One region of the Sphingobium sp. FW306-1B-F04DB genome, then DNA from elsewhere that is predicted to be linked to it. Evidence: predicted binding sites of a transcription regulator. Region 1 holds the regulator's gene; each other region holds the start of a gene.
The links. Region 1 encodes LexA, which represses DNA repair genes until DNA is damaged. Its sites were predicted from a motif close to GTTCCNCNCTTGTTCT; they were not measured.

Region 1 (5,794 bases):
ATCGCGGCGTCGGTCGAACGCGCGCGGTCAGTATCCTCGATACGGAGCAGGAACTTGCCGCCATGGTGCCGCGCGAACAGCCAGTTGAACAGCGCGGTGCGCGCGCCTCCGATATGGAGGAAGCCGGTGGGCGACGGTGCGAACCGGGTTACAACAGGCTGAGTTTCAACGCTTGCGCCCACGCGCATGTTCTCCACTATAAGCAGGATGGCCAGAACGACCGGGCACGCCCCTAGCACGGGTTTTCCGATGCTGCAAAAGGCCCGATCGCGCGCGTCCGGCGACGTTACGACATGGCTGGAAAACTGGCTCGAGGCCGAGCGAGATCAACTCGCTCTGTGGATTCCCGTGGCGTTGGGGATCGGCATCGCGGCCTGGTTCTGGATTCCCATGCGCACGGGTTGGGTCGCGTTCCTCCTCGTGGCTTTGGCGGTTGCGCTCGGCGGCGCGGCGATCGGGTTTTCGCGCCGCGTGGGTAGGGGGTTGTTCTGGATTGGCGTCATGGCGGCATCGGGGTGCGCGCTCATCTGGTGGCGCGCGGACAGCGTTGCCGCGCCCGTGCTCGAGCAACCGGCGGTGACCCAGTTTCGCGGTCAGGTTCTCGCCGCCGAACCGCTCCCGGCACGCGGCGTGGTCCGCCTGCTGCTCGCACCGATCGAGGCGCCCGAACTGCCGGACCGGGTGCGCGTCAATATCGATGAGGCGGATGCATCGCCGCAAATCGCGCGGGGCGCCAAGGTTTCCTTGCGTGCGCGGATCATGCCGCCTCCCGAAGCCGCGGTGCCGGGTGCCTATGATTATTCGCGCCTCGCCTGGTTTTCAGGCATCGGCGGGACTGGCAAGGCACTGGGGGCGCCCGCGATTGTATCGCCCGCGCCCGACGCCTTGGGCGCCGGTTTCCGCGCCCGGCTGACGCGGCATGTGCGCGATTCGGTGGGCGGTGACGAGGGTGCGATCGCCGCCACACTTGCGACGGGCGATCGCGGGGCAATTACCGAAGAAGATGTCGAGGCGATGCGGCGCAGTGGCCTTGCGCACCTGCTCTCAATCAGCGGACTGCATGTGACCGCAGTGGTTGCCGCCACGATGCTGATCATGATGCGGTTGCTCGCGCTCAGCCCCAGGCTCGCGCTGCACTGGCCGCTGCCACTGATTTCCGCGGGGGCGGGAGCCTTGGCGGGGATCGGCTATACATTGCTGACTGGTGCCGAGGTGCCGACGATCCGATCTTGCATCGCGGCGCTGTTGGTGCTTGGCGGGATCGCGATCGGACGCGAGGCGATCACACTTCGCCTGATTGCGGCGGGGGCGCTGTTCGTGCTGCTGCTCTGGCCCGAGTCGATCGCGGGGCCCAGCTTTCAGATGAGTTTCGCGGCGGTCACTGCGCTGGTCGCGCTGCACGAACATACGGGCGTTCGCGCACTACTGTCGCGACGCGACGAGGCGATTGTGATGCGCCTTGGCCGATTGCTGCTCGGATTGCTGTTGACCGGAATTGCGGTAGAGATCGCGCTGACCCCGATCGCGCTGTTCCATTTCCACAAGTCGGGTGTTTATGGCGCCTTTGCCAATATCGTCGCGATTCCGCTCACGACCTTCATCATCATGCCGCTCGAGGGCCTGGCGCTTGTCTGCGACCTTGTCGGACTCGGCGAACCCCTCTGGTGGTTGACGGGCAAGGCGCTGGCGCTGCTGCTCGGGCTGGCGCGCTGGGTCGCAGAAGCGCCGGGCGCGGTCGCCGCGCTCCCTGTCATGCCCGCTCCGGCTTTCGCGCTCATGGTCACGGGCGGGCTGTGGCTATGCCTTTGGCGTACGCGCGTGCGCCAACTGGGGCTGGCGCCTTTATTCGTGGGCCTGATCTGGGCGCTTTCCGTACCAGGCCCCGACCTGCTCGTGAGCAACGACGGTCGACATCTTGCGCTTGCAGATGGCAAGGGTGGCTATGCATTGCTGCGCCCGCGCGCCGGCGACTATATCCGCGACGCGCTCGCCGAAAGCGCCGGGTTTGAGGGTGAACTGACCGATCTCGATGCGCTGCGCGGCGCGCGCTGCAATGCCGATGCCTGCGCCGCCGACATCATCCGCGGCACGCGCCGCTGGCGCCTGCTCGCCACGCGCAGCAGCCAGATCATGCCCTGGCGCGAACTCGTCGCGGCCTGCCGCGGCGCCGATATCGTCGTCAGCGACCGGCGGCTGCCTGATGGTTGCCAGCCACGCTGGCTCAAGATCGATCGGACTCTGCTCGCGCAAACGGGCGGCCTCGCGATCCACCTCGCGTCGCAAAACGTGCAGACGGTGAAGTCACCGGGGGATCATCCCTGGCTCAACCCGCCGCGCCCCGCAGCGTTGCCGCAATCTCGCCGAGGGGATCAGTAGCGGCGCAGAAGCCCCGCGAGCCGACCCTGGATACGGATCTGGTCGGGGCTGTAGCGCTGCGGATCATAGGCGCGGTTGGCCGGGTCGAGCCGCACCATGGCGCCCTCGCGTCGGAAATATTTGAGCGTCGCCTCGCTGTCCTCGACCAGTGCCACCACGATCTCGCCGTCGCGCGCAACGTCGGTGCGGCGGATCAGCGCATAGTCGCCGTCGAGAATCCCCGCCTCGACCATCGAGTCACCCGACACCTCGAGCGCATAATGTTCGCCCGAGCCCAGCAGTGCGGCGGGCACCGAGAGGGTGCTCTGGCCCTCGAGCGCCTCGATCGGCATGCCCGCGGCGATGCGGCCGTGCAGCGGAATCTCGAGCACGTCGTTGGCGGCGATCGGAATCTCGCGCGGTGCGGGGGCGCTCGGCGCCTTGATCGGTTTCACCTCGGCGCGCTCGGGCAATTTGAGCACTTCGAGCGCGCGGGCGCGATTGGGGAGGCGGCGGATGAAGCCGCGCTCCTCGAGCGCGCTGATCAGGCGGTGGACGCCCGACTTGGACTTGAGGTCGAGCGCTTCCTTCATTTCCTCGAACGAAGGCGAAACGCCCGTTTCGGCGAGCCGATCGCTGATGAAACAGATCAGTTCATGTTGCTTGCGCGTCAGCATCACCGCACCTCCAAAGGAACGAACGGAGAACGTGTAGGAAACAAAAGATTCCAAGTCAAGTCAGCGGCAGGATCTCCGCGATTGCGCCGGCCGGCGCGGCGGGCGCGTGCGGGGGGCGCAGGATCAATGCATTGGCCGAGGCCAGCGCAACCATCGCGGCGCTGTCCTGGCTGGTCGCAGGGCGGACAATGCCGTCGGACCAGATTCCGCGCAGATATTCGGCACGGCCGGCGGTCGGCGGAAGGTCGGTTTCGAGCGTCGCGCGATGTGTGGCGGGCAAGGGATCCCGCGCGCCGGCGAGATGCGCGACGAGCGGCCTGAGGAACAGCATCGCAGTCGCGAAGGCGGACACGGGATTGCCGGGCAGACCAAGTGCCACCGCCGCGCCCAGCCGGCCCGCCATCAGCGGCTTGCCCGGCTTCATCGCGATCTTCCAGAAATCGAGCATCGCCCCCGCGGCTTCGAGCGCGGGGCGGACGAGATCGTGGTCGCCGACCGAGGCACCGCCCGTCGTCACGATCACGTCTGCGTCGAGGGCTGCGCCGAAGGCGGCGCTGAGCGCGTCGAGGCGGTCGGGCACGATGCCGCGGTCGAGAACGTCGACCGGAAGATCGCCGAGCAACGCGGCCAGCATCACCGCGTTGGACGAGGGGAGTTGCGCGCCTTCGACGGGCATGCCCGGCGGAACGAGTTCATCGCCCGTCGAGATCAGTGCGACCTTGATGCGCCGTCGGGCCGCGAGCGTACCGTGTCCGCCGATCGCGGCGAGGCCTATGCGCGCGGGCGTGAGCCGGTCACCGGCGGCGATCAGCCGGTCGCCCTCTGCGAAGTCGCTGCCCGCGCGGCGAACGTGCTGGCCGGTGGCGGCGGGGCCTTCGCCGGTGAGGGTCAGCGCGGTGCCGTCGCGCGCGACCTCTTCCTGGATGACGATCGTATCGGCGCCTTGAGGTAGCGGGGCGCCGGTGAAGATGCGGACGGCTTCGCCCGCGCCGACCGAGCCGTCATAGCCCTTGCCCGCCACGCTTTCGCCGGTCACCCTCCAGGGGCCGGGCAGGTCTGCGAAGCGGATGGCATAGCCGTCCATCGCCGAAAGATCCGCGGAGGGCTGGTTGCGGAGTGCCGTCACATCTTCGACCGCCCAGCGGCCCGCGGCCTCGACGAGCGATACGGTTTCGACCGCCACCGGCTCCACCAGCGCGAAGAGCCGTGCCTGTGCCTCGGTGACGGGCAGCAGGCTCATGCCCGCCAGTCGCCCGATTTGCCGCCCGATTTGGCGATAAGCCGAACCTCGCCGATCTCCATGCCGCGGTCGAGTGCCTTGGCCATGTCATAGACGGTGAGGAGCGCGACCGAGACCGCGGTCAGCGCCTCCATCTCGACCCCGGTCTGGCCAGTCGTTCGCGCGGTGGCGGTGGCGGTGACGCCACGGTCATCGGGAGCGAGGTCGATTTCGACCGAGGAGAGCGGCAGGGGGTGGCAGAGCGGGATCAGTTCGCTCGTCTTCTTGGCGGCCATGATCCCCGCGACGCGCGCGACCGCGAGGACATCGCCCTTCTTGACCAACCCGTCGCGGATCGCGGCGGCCGCGTCGCCTGACATGGTGATCCGGCCCGTCGCCACTGCCTCGCGCGCGGTGGCGTCCTTGCCCGACACATCGACCATCCGCGCGGCGCCCGTCTCGTCGAGGTGCGTCAACCTGCTCATGCGACGCCCAGAAGCTCGCGCGTCGCCTGTTCGACGTCGTCCTGGCGCATCAGCGCCTCGCCGACGAGGAAGCATTTGACGCCATGCTCGGCCATCGCGTCGAGATCGGCGCTGGTCCTGAGGCCGCTCTCGGCGACGAAGGTGCAGCCGTCGGGCGCGCGACCGACAAGTTCATAGGTGCGCGCAAAATCGACAGAGAAGTCCCTGAGATCGCGATTGTTCACGCCGATCAGTCGGGACTTGAGCTTGAAGGCGCGATCGAGCTCGTGGGCGTCGTGGACCTCGACCAGCGCGTCCATGCCGAAGCGGATCGCCTCGGCTTCGATTTCGGCCATCAGCCCGTCGTCGAGCGCCGCGACGATGATGAGGACCGCATCGGCGCCGAGCGCGCGCGCCTCCGCCACCTGCCAGGGATCGACCATGAAGTCCTTGCGCAGTACGGGGATCGACACCGCCGCGCGCGCCGCGACGAGATAGGCGTCGGCACCCTGGAAATAGGGCTCGTCGGTCAGCACCGAGAGGCACGCGGCGCCCGCGCGCTCATAGGCGGCGGCATGCGCAGGCGGATCGAAATCGGGACGGATCAGCCCCTTGGAGGGGCTCGCTTTCTTGACCTCGGCGATGAGGGCGTGGCCAATCTTCGCCCTGGCATCGAGCGCGGCGCGGAAGCCGCGGGGTGCGGATTGCGTCCGTGCTTCCGCTTCAAGCTCGGCGAGAGTCTTCAGCGCCTTGCGACGGGCGACTTCCTCGCGCTTGGTGGTGCAGATTTCGTCGAGCTTGTTCATCGGCAAAAATCCCGTGTCATTCCCGCGAAAGCGGGAATCCAGCGGGTGGCTGACGCACCACCGGCCTTCGTCGACATCGCATGGATTCCCGCTTTCGCGGGAATGACAAGAAGGATGGGACCGGTCATCGGTACGCAATCCAGCAATCGAGGAGCGTGTTGGCAAGGCCGTTGTCGAGCACCTCGCGCGCTTCCTCCACGCCTTCCTCCCAGCTTTCGACGCGGCCCGCGACCATCAGCGCGGCCGCGGCGTTGAGAAGGACCGCATCGCGAT
Region 2 (5,794 bases), on a different contig from region 1:
TCGTATTCGCGAGCCGCGCGGTCACGTCCTCGCTGAGACCAAGCGCCTTGCCGACCTCGCGGATCGTGCTGCGCGAACGGTAATGAATGACCGTAGCGGCGATCCCGGCGCGTTCGCGGCCGTAACGACGATAGACATATTGCATCACCTCCTCGCGCCGCTCGTGCTCGAAATCGACGTCGATATCGGGAGGCTCGCCGCGTTCCTCGGAGAGAAAGCGCGTGAAGAGCAGGTTGTTCTCGATCGGGTCGATCGCGGTGATGCCGAGCAGATAGCAGACCAGCGAATTGGCCGCCGATCCACGCCCCTGGCAGAGGATCGGCGGGGTGCTGGTCCTGGCGAAGTTCACGATGTCGTGGACGGTCAGGAAATAGCAGGCGAAGCCGCATTTGCGGATGAGCTCGAACTCCTCGCCCAGCACCTGGCTCCAGCGATAGGGAATGCCTTCTGGGTGCCGTTCATGCGCCTTGCGCATCACCATATGCTCGAGCCAGCTTTGCGGGCTCCAGCCTTGGGGCACGGGCTCGTGCGGATATTCGTAACGCAGATCGTCGAGCGTGAAGGAGATGCGTTCGAGCAGTCTCGAGGTCTCGGCGACGGCCTCGGGGCAGTCGCGGAACAGCCGCACCATTTCCTGGGGCGGTTTCAGATGCCGTTCGGCATTGGCAGCAAGCCGTCGTCCTGCGCTGCGGATGGTAGTGCCCTCGCGGATGCAGGTGACGATGTCGTGGAGCGGGCGCTGTTCGGGCGTGGCGTAGAGCGCGTCATTGGTTGCGATCAGAGGGATGCCCGTGCGCGAGGCGAGGCGGATCCGACTTGCCAACACGCGATGGTCGCGTCCCTGGCGAAGCATGGTCGCGCCCAGCCAGACCGATCCGGGGCATTGGCGCGCGAGCCGACGCAGCGCGAATTCATGTTCGTCATCGGCCATCACGATCAGCAGCAAATCCTCGCAGTGCGCGAGGAGGTCGTCGATGCGCAGGATGCAGTCGCCCTTTTCGGCGCGCAGATTGCCGAGCGTCAGCAGCCGCGTGAGCCGGCCCCAGCCATGGCGCGTGGCGGGATAGGCAATGATGTCGGGAGTGCCGTCGGCAAAGACCAGCCGCGCTCCGACAATCAGGCGGAATCCTGTTGCAGTCATGGCCTCGCGGCGTGCTTCAGGCGTCTTCCCGAGCGAGACCCAAGCACGAACGACACCCGCGACGGTGTTGCGGTCTGCGATGCCGATGCCCGCCATGTCGAGCGCGATCGCGTGGCCGACCATGTCCGATGGCTGCGATGCACCGCGCATGAAGGAATAGCTCGTAGCGGCGACCAATTCGGCAAAGCGCGCGCTCATGCGAACAGCCCGTGCATGTACCAGCCGGGATCGGGCTTTTCGTCGTACAGCCCGTGGCGGAAGATCCAGTAGCGGCGGCCGCGCGCGTCCTCGACGCGGTAATAGTCACGCGTGAGGCCCGGCCTGTCGGTGGCGCCGTCGCGCCTGCGCCACCATTCGGTCGCGATCCGCTCGGGCCCCTCGAAGCGGCGAACCTCGTGAAGGATGCGGCGCCAGCGAAAGCGGTGTGGCGGGCCGTCGGGAACCTCGGCGATTACCTCGATCGGCTGGGGCGGGTCGAACAGGTGGAGCGGGCGCATCGGCGGATCGCCGGGGGCGGACACGGGCCAGGCTGTGCTGGGGCCATGCGTTTCGACCGCGGGCAGCGCGAGCTGCGACTGTTCGGGAATATGCGTGTCGCGCGGGGTGAAGCGACGGACGCGATTGCGGCCCAGCCGCGTGCTCAACTGGTCGATCAGCGCAGCCACCTGCGCCTCGTTGGTCGATCCGCCCTCCAGCCTGAGTTGTGCGGCTGCGAGTGGTTCGATCGCGGGCACGGCGAGCCGGATCATGTCGAAGCCGAACCCCGGATCGATCGGATCGCGCAAGGCCTCGATCCGCTCGCGGAAAAGCCGCATAACGCGTTTCGGATCGCGCGACGGCTGGCCCGTCTCGATCGCTAGCGTGCGTGCGAGCCCGTCGCTACGGAAGAAGGTCGCCTCGAATCCCCGCCCGCCGCATTTGCGTTCCTCGAGCTGCTTCGCGGCTTCGACCATGAGCTCACCCAAGGCTGTCAGCGCGTATTCGGTGCGTGCGATTGGCTCGGCGAAACGGCGCTCGGCAAGAATGCGCGGCGGCGCGCGGCGTGGTCTGATCGGCCGGTCGGCTTCACCCAGCAGATGGCGCAGCGCCTCGACCGCATCGCTGCCGAAACGCGCGGCAATCCCCGTCATCGGGCGGACGGCCAGATCGCCGATTGTCTTCAATCCCGCGCGGATCAGTCCCTGCGTCGCCTCGGGCTCAAGCCCCAGCGCGGCGACGGGGAGGCGCCTGAGCGCCGCGGCTTCGTCCACGGCGGGCAACGCCTGATGCCGCGCCAGCGCGTGCGCCGCGGCGGGCGTGGCGGCGATCGCATGGCGCAAGGTCAGGCCGAGCGCGGCGCAACGTTCCTCGATATCCACAGAAAGCGCGGCTTCGCCGCTGAAGAGATGCGTGCATCCCGCGATGTCGAGGATCAGCCCGTCGGGTGGATCGAGCGCCACCATCGGTGTGTAGCGCAGGCAGCCATCGGCAAGCCGCTCGAGCCAGTCCTGATCCGCATGGTCGTCGCGCTCGAAGACCTGAAGATCGGGCACGCGCGCGCGCGCATCGGCGAGTGCGATCCCCGGCGTCAGCCCGAGTATCTGCGCGCGCCGGTCGACTGCCGAAAGCCTGAGCGCACCCTTGATCTTCTCGACAAAGGCGAAGGGGGCATCGGGATGGCTCTCAAGCGCTGCGGCGCAGTTCTGCGGCGGCCGGCGCCTCAGCCGATCCGTGGGGAGAAAGGGGAACCAGAGCGCCAGATAGCGCCGGTTCGCGGAAGAGGCATTGGTCACGGTCCCACTCCACGCGCCAGCACATGCCCGATGGACCCGTACGCCGGCGCAGTAATTCGATTTCGAAGAGCGCCGGTCCGGGCGCATTGGCTTCCAGCGCAGAGGATTCGGCGGCGCGCACCGCCCAGCGCGTGTCGGCCGCGCTGGGGACGGGGGCGGCGTCGATCCTGAGCAGGATCAGCGTTACCCCCGATTGCTCGGCGGCGAGCGCCAGCCGCCGGCTCGCGGTAAGGTCGAGCAGGGGGCTCTTTCCCCAGCATTCAATGACCACTGCGCCAAGACCTGTACAACGTGCCGCGTCCGCCGCACCACGCAGCAGCGCGCGGGGGTCGGGCGCGAGCGCGAGCAACAGCGTATCGGGATTGCCGCCGAGTTCGGCCAGACCGGGAGCAAAGAATCGTCCCGAGCGCCGCTCCGCGTCATCGGTCCTGAGCCACAATATCGGCGCTTGGTCATGGCGTGCGCGCAACGCGAGCATTGCTGCAAAGCCCGATGCGCTGGCTGCATCGTCGCACTCACCTGCGAAAAGCTCGTGAAGTCGCCCGCGCGCCAGCCCGCCGCCCAGCGCGGCGTCGAGCGCCCCGTGCCCCGTCGCGAAGTGTCCGTCCTGAAGGGTGTGCCCGGTCGCTCCCGCAATACGGGCAATGCGCCGGCGCAACCGGGCGAGGTGATCGGACGACTCTCTCATCAATGTTCCTGTTATGTTCTAAATGCGCCTTTCAGGGGCTAGCTGTCAAGCAAAGGCGTCTTGGTCGCATCCACGTCGTGCCTGGGCTGAAAATCATCCCGCCATCGGGAAAAATTGCGCACACCGGCGCAGCTGTGCGCTGGCGCATTGCGGAGGGGCACGCGGTCCAGTAGTTACGCAGATACAACATCGTGCTGGAAACACGGCCGGGTCGCGCAGATTTCAGGGAGCTTTGCATGAACCGGTACACACGAATTGCACTGATTTCGGGCGTCGCGCTGACGGGGAGCTGGATCGCCTTCGGCCCCGGCATTGCCCAAAAGACGGCGAGCACGCCGCCGATCGCGCGCTATGTCATGAACGTCAGCACGACGACTGGCATGGCGGGCATGCAGGGCGGCGCCAGCAGTGCCATCAGCATGATGATGGGCGGCGGGGCCTCGAATCGCGAGATGCACACTGTCGAACTGCGGCTCGGCTCGCGCAACGCTGCCACGCCGGGCGCACCCAAGGCCGATCACTTCCCGCCCGACGCCGCCAGGATGGGCAAGGCGCTGCCGCTCATCACGCCCACTGGCGGGACGTCGGAAACGCCGCCCCAATCCTATGAGCGCCCCAAGGGACGGTTGCTGCTCTATTGGGGGTGCGGCGCGAAGGCGGGGCCGGGCCAGCCCGTGATCATCGATTTCGCCAAGCTGGCCGCGGGGCAGATGCCGCCCAACCTCTTCTCGACGCGTGTGCCAGTCGACTACGGCCCCAGTTCGTCGAACAGCAAGACTTTCGGCCACTGGCCCAATGCCAAGGGTGGCCAACAGCCCGGCAAGGGCTCGTCGCTCCTCGGCGAACACCGCATCGCCGGCAACTACACGCCCGAGATCAAGTTCAGCCTCGCGCAGGACTATATGCCGGGCATCGTTGGCCGCGCGAGCGAACAGGCGGGCGCGACCAATATCAGCTGGAATGCCGTCACCGGCGCGACCGGCTATTATGCCTGGGCGGTGGGCGCCAAGAGCGATGGCGGCAATTCGGGTGATTTCGTGTGGTGGTCGTCCTCGGCTACACGCGAGTTCGGCGGCGGGCTGTGGGATTGGCTGCCCCCCGAGACCGTGCGGCGCCTGATCACCGAAAAGGTGGTGATGCCCCCGACGCAGACAAGCTGCACCATCCCCGCCGAGGTCAAGGCGGCGGCATCGGGATTCCTGATGTCCAACCTCAACGCCTATGGCCCCGAGGCCAATTTCGCCTATCCGCCGCGTCCGGCAAATGCTGCGACGCCATGGAAGCTCGAATGGACGACGCGGGTCCGCTTCCGCTCGACGACGATGTGGATGATCGGCGGGCCCGATATGGGCGAGATGTCGGCGGCCACGGATGACTCGGGCGAGGCGCAGCCGCAGAAGAAGTGCAAGAAGAAGCGCGGGCTGGGCGGTGCCCTGGGCGGCGTGATCGGCGGCGCGCTGGGCGTCGGCGACGGCTGCTGAGCCTGTGCCGGCACCGTGAAACAACGGGCTGACGCGATCATCGCGCTGCTTGCCGGCACGGCCTTTTTCGCATTCGGCGTCGGGATCGCAATGGCGGTCCCGGCGCTTTTCCTTGTCGGCGGAGCGGCCGCTGCGACGGCGGCGGTGCTATGGGTGTTGCGGACTGACGCCTGAGCCAGACATGGTGGCGGCGCGCTTGGCGGCGAGCGCGTCGAAGATCATCGCCCCCGCCATGAACACCGCGCCAGTGCAGGCAAGGCACAGCAGATAGCCGCCATATCCTGGAAACTGCGTCAGATAGTGCTTGCCGCGCTCCATCGCGCCCAGCGAGAGCGCGTAGATGATAAGGCAGGCTTCGAAACGGGTCTTGATGACGAAAAGGCGCTTGATCCGGGTCCACATGCCAAAACTAAAGCAAGGGGCGGGCCAGTCCCGGATTCCCGGACCAATTTCTTAACGATCATGGTTATCTGTAAGTTAATCCGACAGCGGTTCAGCCCAGCTCTGCCAGATCGAGCGCCTCGAGCAGCGCGCGCCGTGCGGTGCGCACCCGATCGACGAGCGCAGACGAATTGATCGCGCCGGCATCGATCGTCTCGGGCCAATGCGTCGCTACGACCCCCTCGATCCGCCGCAGCTTCTCCTCGTCCACCAGGAAGCGTGGGTCCACGGTGGCGGGATCGCAGACCACGCGCAGCCGCAGGCAGGCAGG
Region 3 (5,794 bases), on a different contig from region 1:
TGGGCCGAGCACATCATCGACACAACCGAAACCAGCTCGAACGAACTGCAGCAACGCATCCGTGCGCGCTTCGGCGGTATCACCGGCGAGGAGCCGACGCTGACCGTCATGTCCTTCGGTTTCGCACGCGGCGTGCCGCGCAGCGCTGATCTCGTCTTCGACATGCGCTTCCTGCGCAATCCGCACTGGGTCGACGACCTGCGACCGATGAGCGGTCTCGACGAAGCCGTCGGGGCATATGTCGCGCAGGACCCCGCCTATGATCAGGCGCTGCGCCAGATCGAGTCGCTGCTTCTGCTGCTGCTTCCGCGCTACCGCCATGAAGGCAAATCCTATCTGACGATTGCCTTTGGCTGTACCGGCGGGAGACACCGCTCGGTCCATGTCGCCCAGCGTGTGGGGGAACGGTTGCGCTACGAAGGATTTTCGCCCACGGTCGCCCACCGCGATCTGGCCACGACTCCATCCGATGCGATGGAAGGAGAGCCGGACAATGGGTCGTAGGACAAGGACACAGGACGTTTCATGATCGGTTTGGTGCTGGTTACCCATGGCCTTCTGGCGAAGGAATTCGTGGTTGCCATGGAGCATGTGGTCGGGCCGCAAGACGCCATCGCGCCGATCTGCATCGGTCCTGACGACGATATGGATCTGCGCCGGCAGGATATTGCCGACGCAATCGCCAATGTCGACAGCGGCAAGGGTGTGATCCTGCTGACCGACCTGTTCGGCGGCACGCCCTCCAACCTCGCGATCTCGCTGATGAAACCCGGGCATATAGAGGTGATCGCAGGGATCAACCTGCCGATGCTCATCCGGCTTGAGGGCGCGCGCCGGACGATGAACGTCAAGGACGCCGTCGCCGCCGCGCGCGAAGCCGGCCGCAAATATATCAGCGTGGCATCCGAGGTTCTGGGAGAATCTGTTTGAACGGGGTTTCGCGAACGGTGCAGATCACCAACAGGCGCGGACTGCACGCGCGCGCGAGTGCCAAGTTCGTTACGCTCGCCGCGCAGCAGAGCGCAACGGTCGAGGTCGAAAAGGACGGATCGACCGTGACCGGAACCTCGATCATGGGGTTGATGATGCTGGGTGCGGCGATGGGCGACCAGGTCACGATCAGCGCGCGCGGGGATGGCGCGGAGGCCGCGGTTGCGTTGCTTGCCGAACTCGTCGAGGCCAAGTTCGGCGAGGATTGAACGCGTGCCGCGCGAAATTACAGGCTTTTCCAACCCGTTGATCAAGCGTGTCCGCGGTCTGCGCGAGAAGAAGCATCGCAAGCGCGAAGGGCTTTTTCTCGCCGAGGGGCTGCGGATCCTCGCCGAGGCCGAGGAAGCCGGGTTCCTGCCCGAAATGCTGTTCTATGCGCGCGAATCCGCGGATCATCCGATCGTGCGGCGCCTTGTCGCCGCGACCGAAGCCGCGGGCGGCGACGTCATCGAGACGATTCCCGACATCCTCCACAAGCTTTCGGGCAAGGAAAACCCGCAGACGGTGATCGGCGTTTATCCCGACATGCTGACCCCGCTCGATCAGCTTGACCGCAATGTCGCTGACATCTGGATCGTCGCGCAGTCGCTCAGGGATCCGGGCAATCTCGGTACAATCCTGCGCACGGGTGATGCGGTCGGCGCGGGCGGGCTTATCCTCGTTGACGACTGCGTCGACCCCTTTTCCGTAGAGGCAGTGCGCGCCAGCATGGGTGCACTGTTCACGCAGAAGATCACGACGGCACGTTGGCCCGAATTCCTGGCCTGGCTGCGAAGCGGGCCGGGGCAACTGATCGGCACCAGTCTCAATACCGATCACGATTATCAGGCGCCGCGCTACGAGAGCCCGGCGTTTCTCTTGGTTGGCAATGAATCTCAGGGACTTCCGTCAAGCTACGAAAATAATTGCGATATCCTTGTAAAGATGCCGATGATGGGCAAGGCTGACAGCCTCAACGCCGCGATCGCCACCGCGGTGATGGCCTATGAGTTGCTCAATCAGAAACGCGCCCGCTAGAGCGGCACGCGTTAAGTCGGGTTCAGTGCTCCTGCGAAAGCAGGAGCCCATCTGTTCGGGCGGCTGTTGTTTGCAGCATGGGCTCCGGGTCAAGCCCGGAGCACAGGTAGGGACATGGCTCAGATTTGGCACACGCCGCCCTAGGGGAACCAACACGCGATTTCGTTGTTGAAGCGACATGAAAATCGCTCTGCCTCTTGCCACCCTACTGCTCATCGCCTGCACCGCGAACAGCCCGGGCCCGCAACAGCCTGTGGCCCCGGTAGCCGTGAACTACCGTGCAATCGGCACCGAGCCGGGCTGGACGGTGGCGATATCGCCTGCGCAGATCGACTATCAGGGCGATTATGGTGCGACGCGCATCACCCTGCCCCGCCCCCAGCTGCGCACCAGCTTCAACGGGCACCGCTATGAAGCCAAGGACGAGGTGCATTCGCTTGTGGTCGATGTCACGCATGTCCGATGCAGCGACGGGATGAGCGATCGCGTCTATCCCGACAGCGTGATGGTGATCGCCGACGGCAAGACCGTGAAGGGTTGCGGCGGGGCCGTGATCCCGCCGGCGGCGCTGGCCGGCACCAGTTGGTCGATCGCGAGCATAGCTGGCAGCGCGGTGCCCGAGGACGGCAGGCCGGCAAGTCTCGCCTTTACCGGCGACCGGCTGAGCGGCAGCAGCGGCTGCAACCGTTTTTCGGGCAGCTATACGCAGACCGGGGACAGATTGAGCCTGGCACAGGTCGCCTCGACCAAGATGGCCTGCGCGGCACCCGCGATGGAGCAGGAGCGCAAGCTGTTCACAATCCTGTCCGGAGACGTGACGGAGCACTATCGCGACGGCGACACGCTCGTCATCTCGGGCCGTGACGGCGGCGAAATAGTCCTCAAGCGCGCAATCTGAGGCCCTATTCGGCCGCGTCCTGCTTGCGCTCTTCGATCTCGGCGGGCGACGGCAGAAGCTCGGTCGGCTGACGCGCGAGCGTGTCGACGCTTTCCATCGCCTCGATCTCTTTCGCGCCCGTCTCGACATTGAGGTCGCGGAACTTGCGTCCCGTTACCAGCACGCGCCCCTCGAAGCTCGCGACGAACTTGTTGTAGTTGTCCACCGCGCTGTTGAGTCCGCCGCCGACGCGCTTGAGATGGCCCGCGACCGTGACGAGCCGCTCGTACATCTCCTTGCCCAGAGCCCCGATCTGCTGCGCCTCCTCGGCGAGCTTCTCCTGCCGCCAGACGCTGGCGACGGTCCGCGCGATCGCGACGAGGTTGGTCGGCGTTGCGAGCAACACGCGGCGCTCGAACGCCCACTCCCACAGGCCGTCGTCCTGTTCGAGCGCGGCCGACAGGAAATGTTCCCCCGGAATGTACATCACGACATAGTCGGCGGCCTTGCCGAAGCGTTCCCAATAGCTTTTCTCGCCGAGCTGGCGCGCATGGTTCCGGATCGATGCCGCGTGCGATTTCAGATGGTTGAGCCGCGTTGTTTCATCGACTTCTTCGGATGCATCGAGATAGGCGGATAGTGAGCATTTGGCGTCGATCACCAGTTCGCGACCACCGGGGAGGCGCACGATCACGTCAGGGCGCAGTCTGCCGTCATCGGTGTCGACCGAAACTTCGGTACGGAAATCGGCATGCGGCGAGAGACCCGCCTGTTCGAGCACGTTGCGCAGCGACTGTTCGCCCCAGCGCCCCCGCGCCTTGGGGCTCGAACGCAGCGCGTTGACGAGACGCGCGGCCTCGTCCTTCACCTGCCCCTGCCCCACGCGCACCTGATCCACCTGCTCGCGCAACATCGCATAGCTGTCGACGCGATCTTTTTCGACGCGCTGCAGCCCTTCCTCATAGCGCTTGAGCGTGGTTTCGACGGGGGTGAGCAGCGCCTTCAACTGCGCCTCGCTCTTTTCGCCCGCCTGATGGAAGCGCTGGTCGGCGCGATCGAGGAATTGGCGCTGCGCCTCGCTCAGCAGCTTCTGCCCGACCTCGCTGAACTGCGCCGAAAGCGCCTCCTTGGCCTCGAGCAGTGCCTTGATCTGATCCTGCAGCGCCTGTTCGCGCGCGGCACGCTCGGCGCGCAGTGCGGCGACTTCGGTCCGCGCCGCCTCGCGCTCGCTCGATGCCTCGGCCAATGCCTGCTGGAGCAGCGGCACCGCCTTGGCGCGCTCCTCGGCGCCCGCCAGATCGGTTATTGCCTTGCGGAAATTGTCGAGATGCTGGTCGCGCTCGCCCCGCGCGGCCGCGGTCGAACGCCCGCCCAGGAACCAGCCAAGCCCGAGCCCCGTCAACAGCGCGACGACGACAGCAAGCATCACAACAGGCGTTATCATCACTCAGCCCCGCAAGAACATTAAGTGAACCTTTGCCCGTTTGGAGCCCGGCTGGCAAGCGGTGGCGTCCCCCAAATCGGCTCATCGCGGTGACGGTGCGCTCGGTCGGCTAAAAGACTGGCGGATGCGCCACGGCTTGGGCAGGATCGAAGCATGAAGCCAGTCACCGTTGCGATCGCCCTTCTGGCGCTGCTTGCCGCCTGCCAGAAATCCGAACCCGAACAGAAGAATGAGTCCGACAACACCGCTTCCGCGCCAACCAACGCGGTCGCACCGGCTCCGCCTCCCGCCAATGCCCTGCCGCCGGCGGATGCCAATCTTCGTTTCGTTGGCACCTGGGCGGCGGACAAGGATCTGTGCGCGGGTGGCGCCTGGCGCTTCACCGAGCGCGGGGTCGGCACCGCAGGCGAGGTTTCGTGCGACTTCGACCGGATCAACCCGGTGCCGGGCGGCTATGACATCGCCGCGATGTGTCGCGCCGAAGGCGAGGAAATGCGCAATACGCTGCGGCTGCGCTTCGCCGAGTCGGCGGGTGCGATGATGGTGGAGGCCGACCGCATCTTTCAGCCGATCGGCCTGATCTATTGCGGGCCGGCGCCGGGCTGAGGCTTGCCTCAGGCCGCGTTCTTGCGCGCCTTGGCCAGCTTCTTGAGGATCATGTCCTTCTTCAGCTTCGACAGATGGTCGATGAAGAGGATGCCCTCGAGATGGTCCATCTCGTGCTGGATGCAGGTCGCGAGCAGCCCATCGAGGCGTTCCTCGTGCGGATTGCCATCATAGTCGAGCCAGCGCGCGCTGATTTCGGCGGGGCGGATGACATCGGCATATTGATCAGGCACCGACAGGCAACCTTCCGAATAGACCGCCATCTCCTCGGAAGGATCGAACAGTTCGGGGTTGATGAACACCAGCGGCTTGCGGACCACGGGGCCGCCCTCTTCCTCGGGTTCCTGTAGGTCGATGACGAGCACGCGCTTGGGCACGCCCACCTGAATCGCCGCGAGCCCGATTCCGGGCGCGTCGTACATCGTCTCGAACATGTCGTCGATGAGCGCACGGAGTTCATCGTCGACCTTGTCGACGGGCGTGGAAATCGTGCGCAGACGCGGGTCGGGCGTCTCGAGGATCGGAAGAATGGCCATGAGGGCTAATTAGTCGCAGCAGTCCGGCTTTTCAACCGCGCTCAGGCGACGGGACGACGCGCGCGCAACGCCTGCGCCAGCGTGCCTTCGTCGAGATAGTCGAGCTCGCCGCCGACGGGCAGGCCGTGCGCAAGCTGCGTGATCCGCACGGGATATTGCTCGATACGCTCGGCGATATAGTGCGCGGTCGTCTGTCCCTCGAGCGTGGCGTTCATCGCTAGCACGACCTCGTCGATGCCGCCCGCGGCGATGCGGCGGATCAGGCTGTCGATTGCCAGGTCTTCGGGCCGCACACCCTCGAGCGCCGAAAGCCGCCCACCGAGG

Region 2: the regulator LexA is predicted to act here: its motif matches at 3,606-3,621, upstream of AC3WJD_RS11090 (ImuA family protein).
Region 3: the regulator LexA is predicted to act here: its motif matches at 4,343-4,358, upstream of AC3WJD_RS00310 (DNA recombination protein RmuC).

What each region holds. Positions count from the first base shown of each region.
Region 1 is NZ_JBYSXE010000017.1:33,842-39,635, reverse strand. Features, by position in the region: gene gltX (glutamate--tRNA ligase) at 1-188, opposite strand, end outside; gene AC3WJD_RS10105 (ComEC/Rec2 family competence protein) at 250-2,376, shown strand; gene lexA (transcriptional repressor LexA) at 2,370-3,032, opposite strand; gene AC3WJD_RS10095 (molybdopterin molybdotransferase MoeA) at 3,088-4,272, opposite strand; gene moaC (cyclic pyranopterin monophosphate synthase MoaC) at 4,269-4,736, opposite strand; gene trpC (indole-3-glycerol phosphate synthase TrpC) at 4,733-5,521, opposite strand; gene trpD (anthranilate phosphoribosyltransferase) at 5,646-5,794, opposite strand, start outside.
Region 2 is NZ_JBYSXE010000020.1:40,609-46,402, reverse strand. Features, by position in the region: gene AC3WJD_RS11100 (error-prone DNA polymerase) at 1-1,339, opposite strand, end outside; gene AC3WJD_RS11095 (Y-family DNA polymerase) at 1,336-2,913, opposite strand; gene AC3WJD_RS11090 (ImuA family protein) at 2,804-3,601, opposite strand; gene AC3WJD_RS11085 (hypothetical protein) at 3,838-5,082, shown strand; gene AC3WJD_RS11080 (hypothetical protein) at 5,230-5,484, opposite strand; gene AC3WJD_RS11075 (N-succinylarginine dihydrolase) at 5,576-5,794, opposite strand, start outside.
Region 3 is NZ_JBYSXE010000001.1:61,704-67,497, reverse strand. Features, by position in the region: gene rapZ (RNase adapter RapZ) at 1-504, shown strand, start outside; gene AC3WJD_RS00330 (PTS sugar transporter subunit IIA) at 526-930, shown strand; gene AC3WJD_RS00325 (HPr family phosphocarrier protein) at 927-1,199, shown strand; gene AC3WJD_RS00320 (TrmH family RNA methyltransferase) at 1,204-2,007, shown strand; gene AC3WJD_RS00315 (META domain-containing protein) at 2,276-2,905, shown strand; gene AC3WJD_RS00310 (DNA recombination protein RmuC) at 2,910-4,325, opposite strand; gene AC3WJD_RS00305 (hypothetical protein) at 4,482-4,934, shown strand; gene def (peptide deformylase) at 4,943-5,470, opposite strand; gene recR (recombination mediator RecR) at 5,512-5,794, opposite strand, start outside.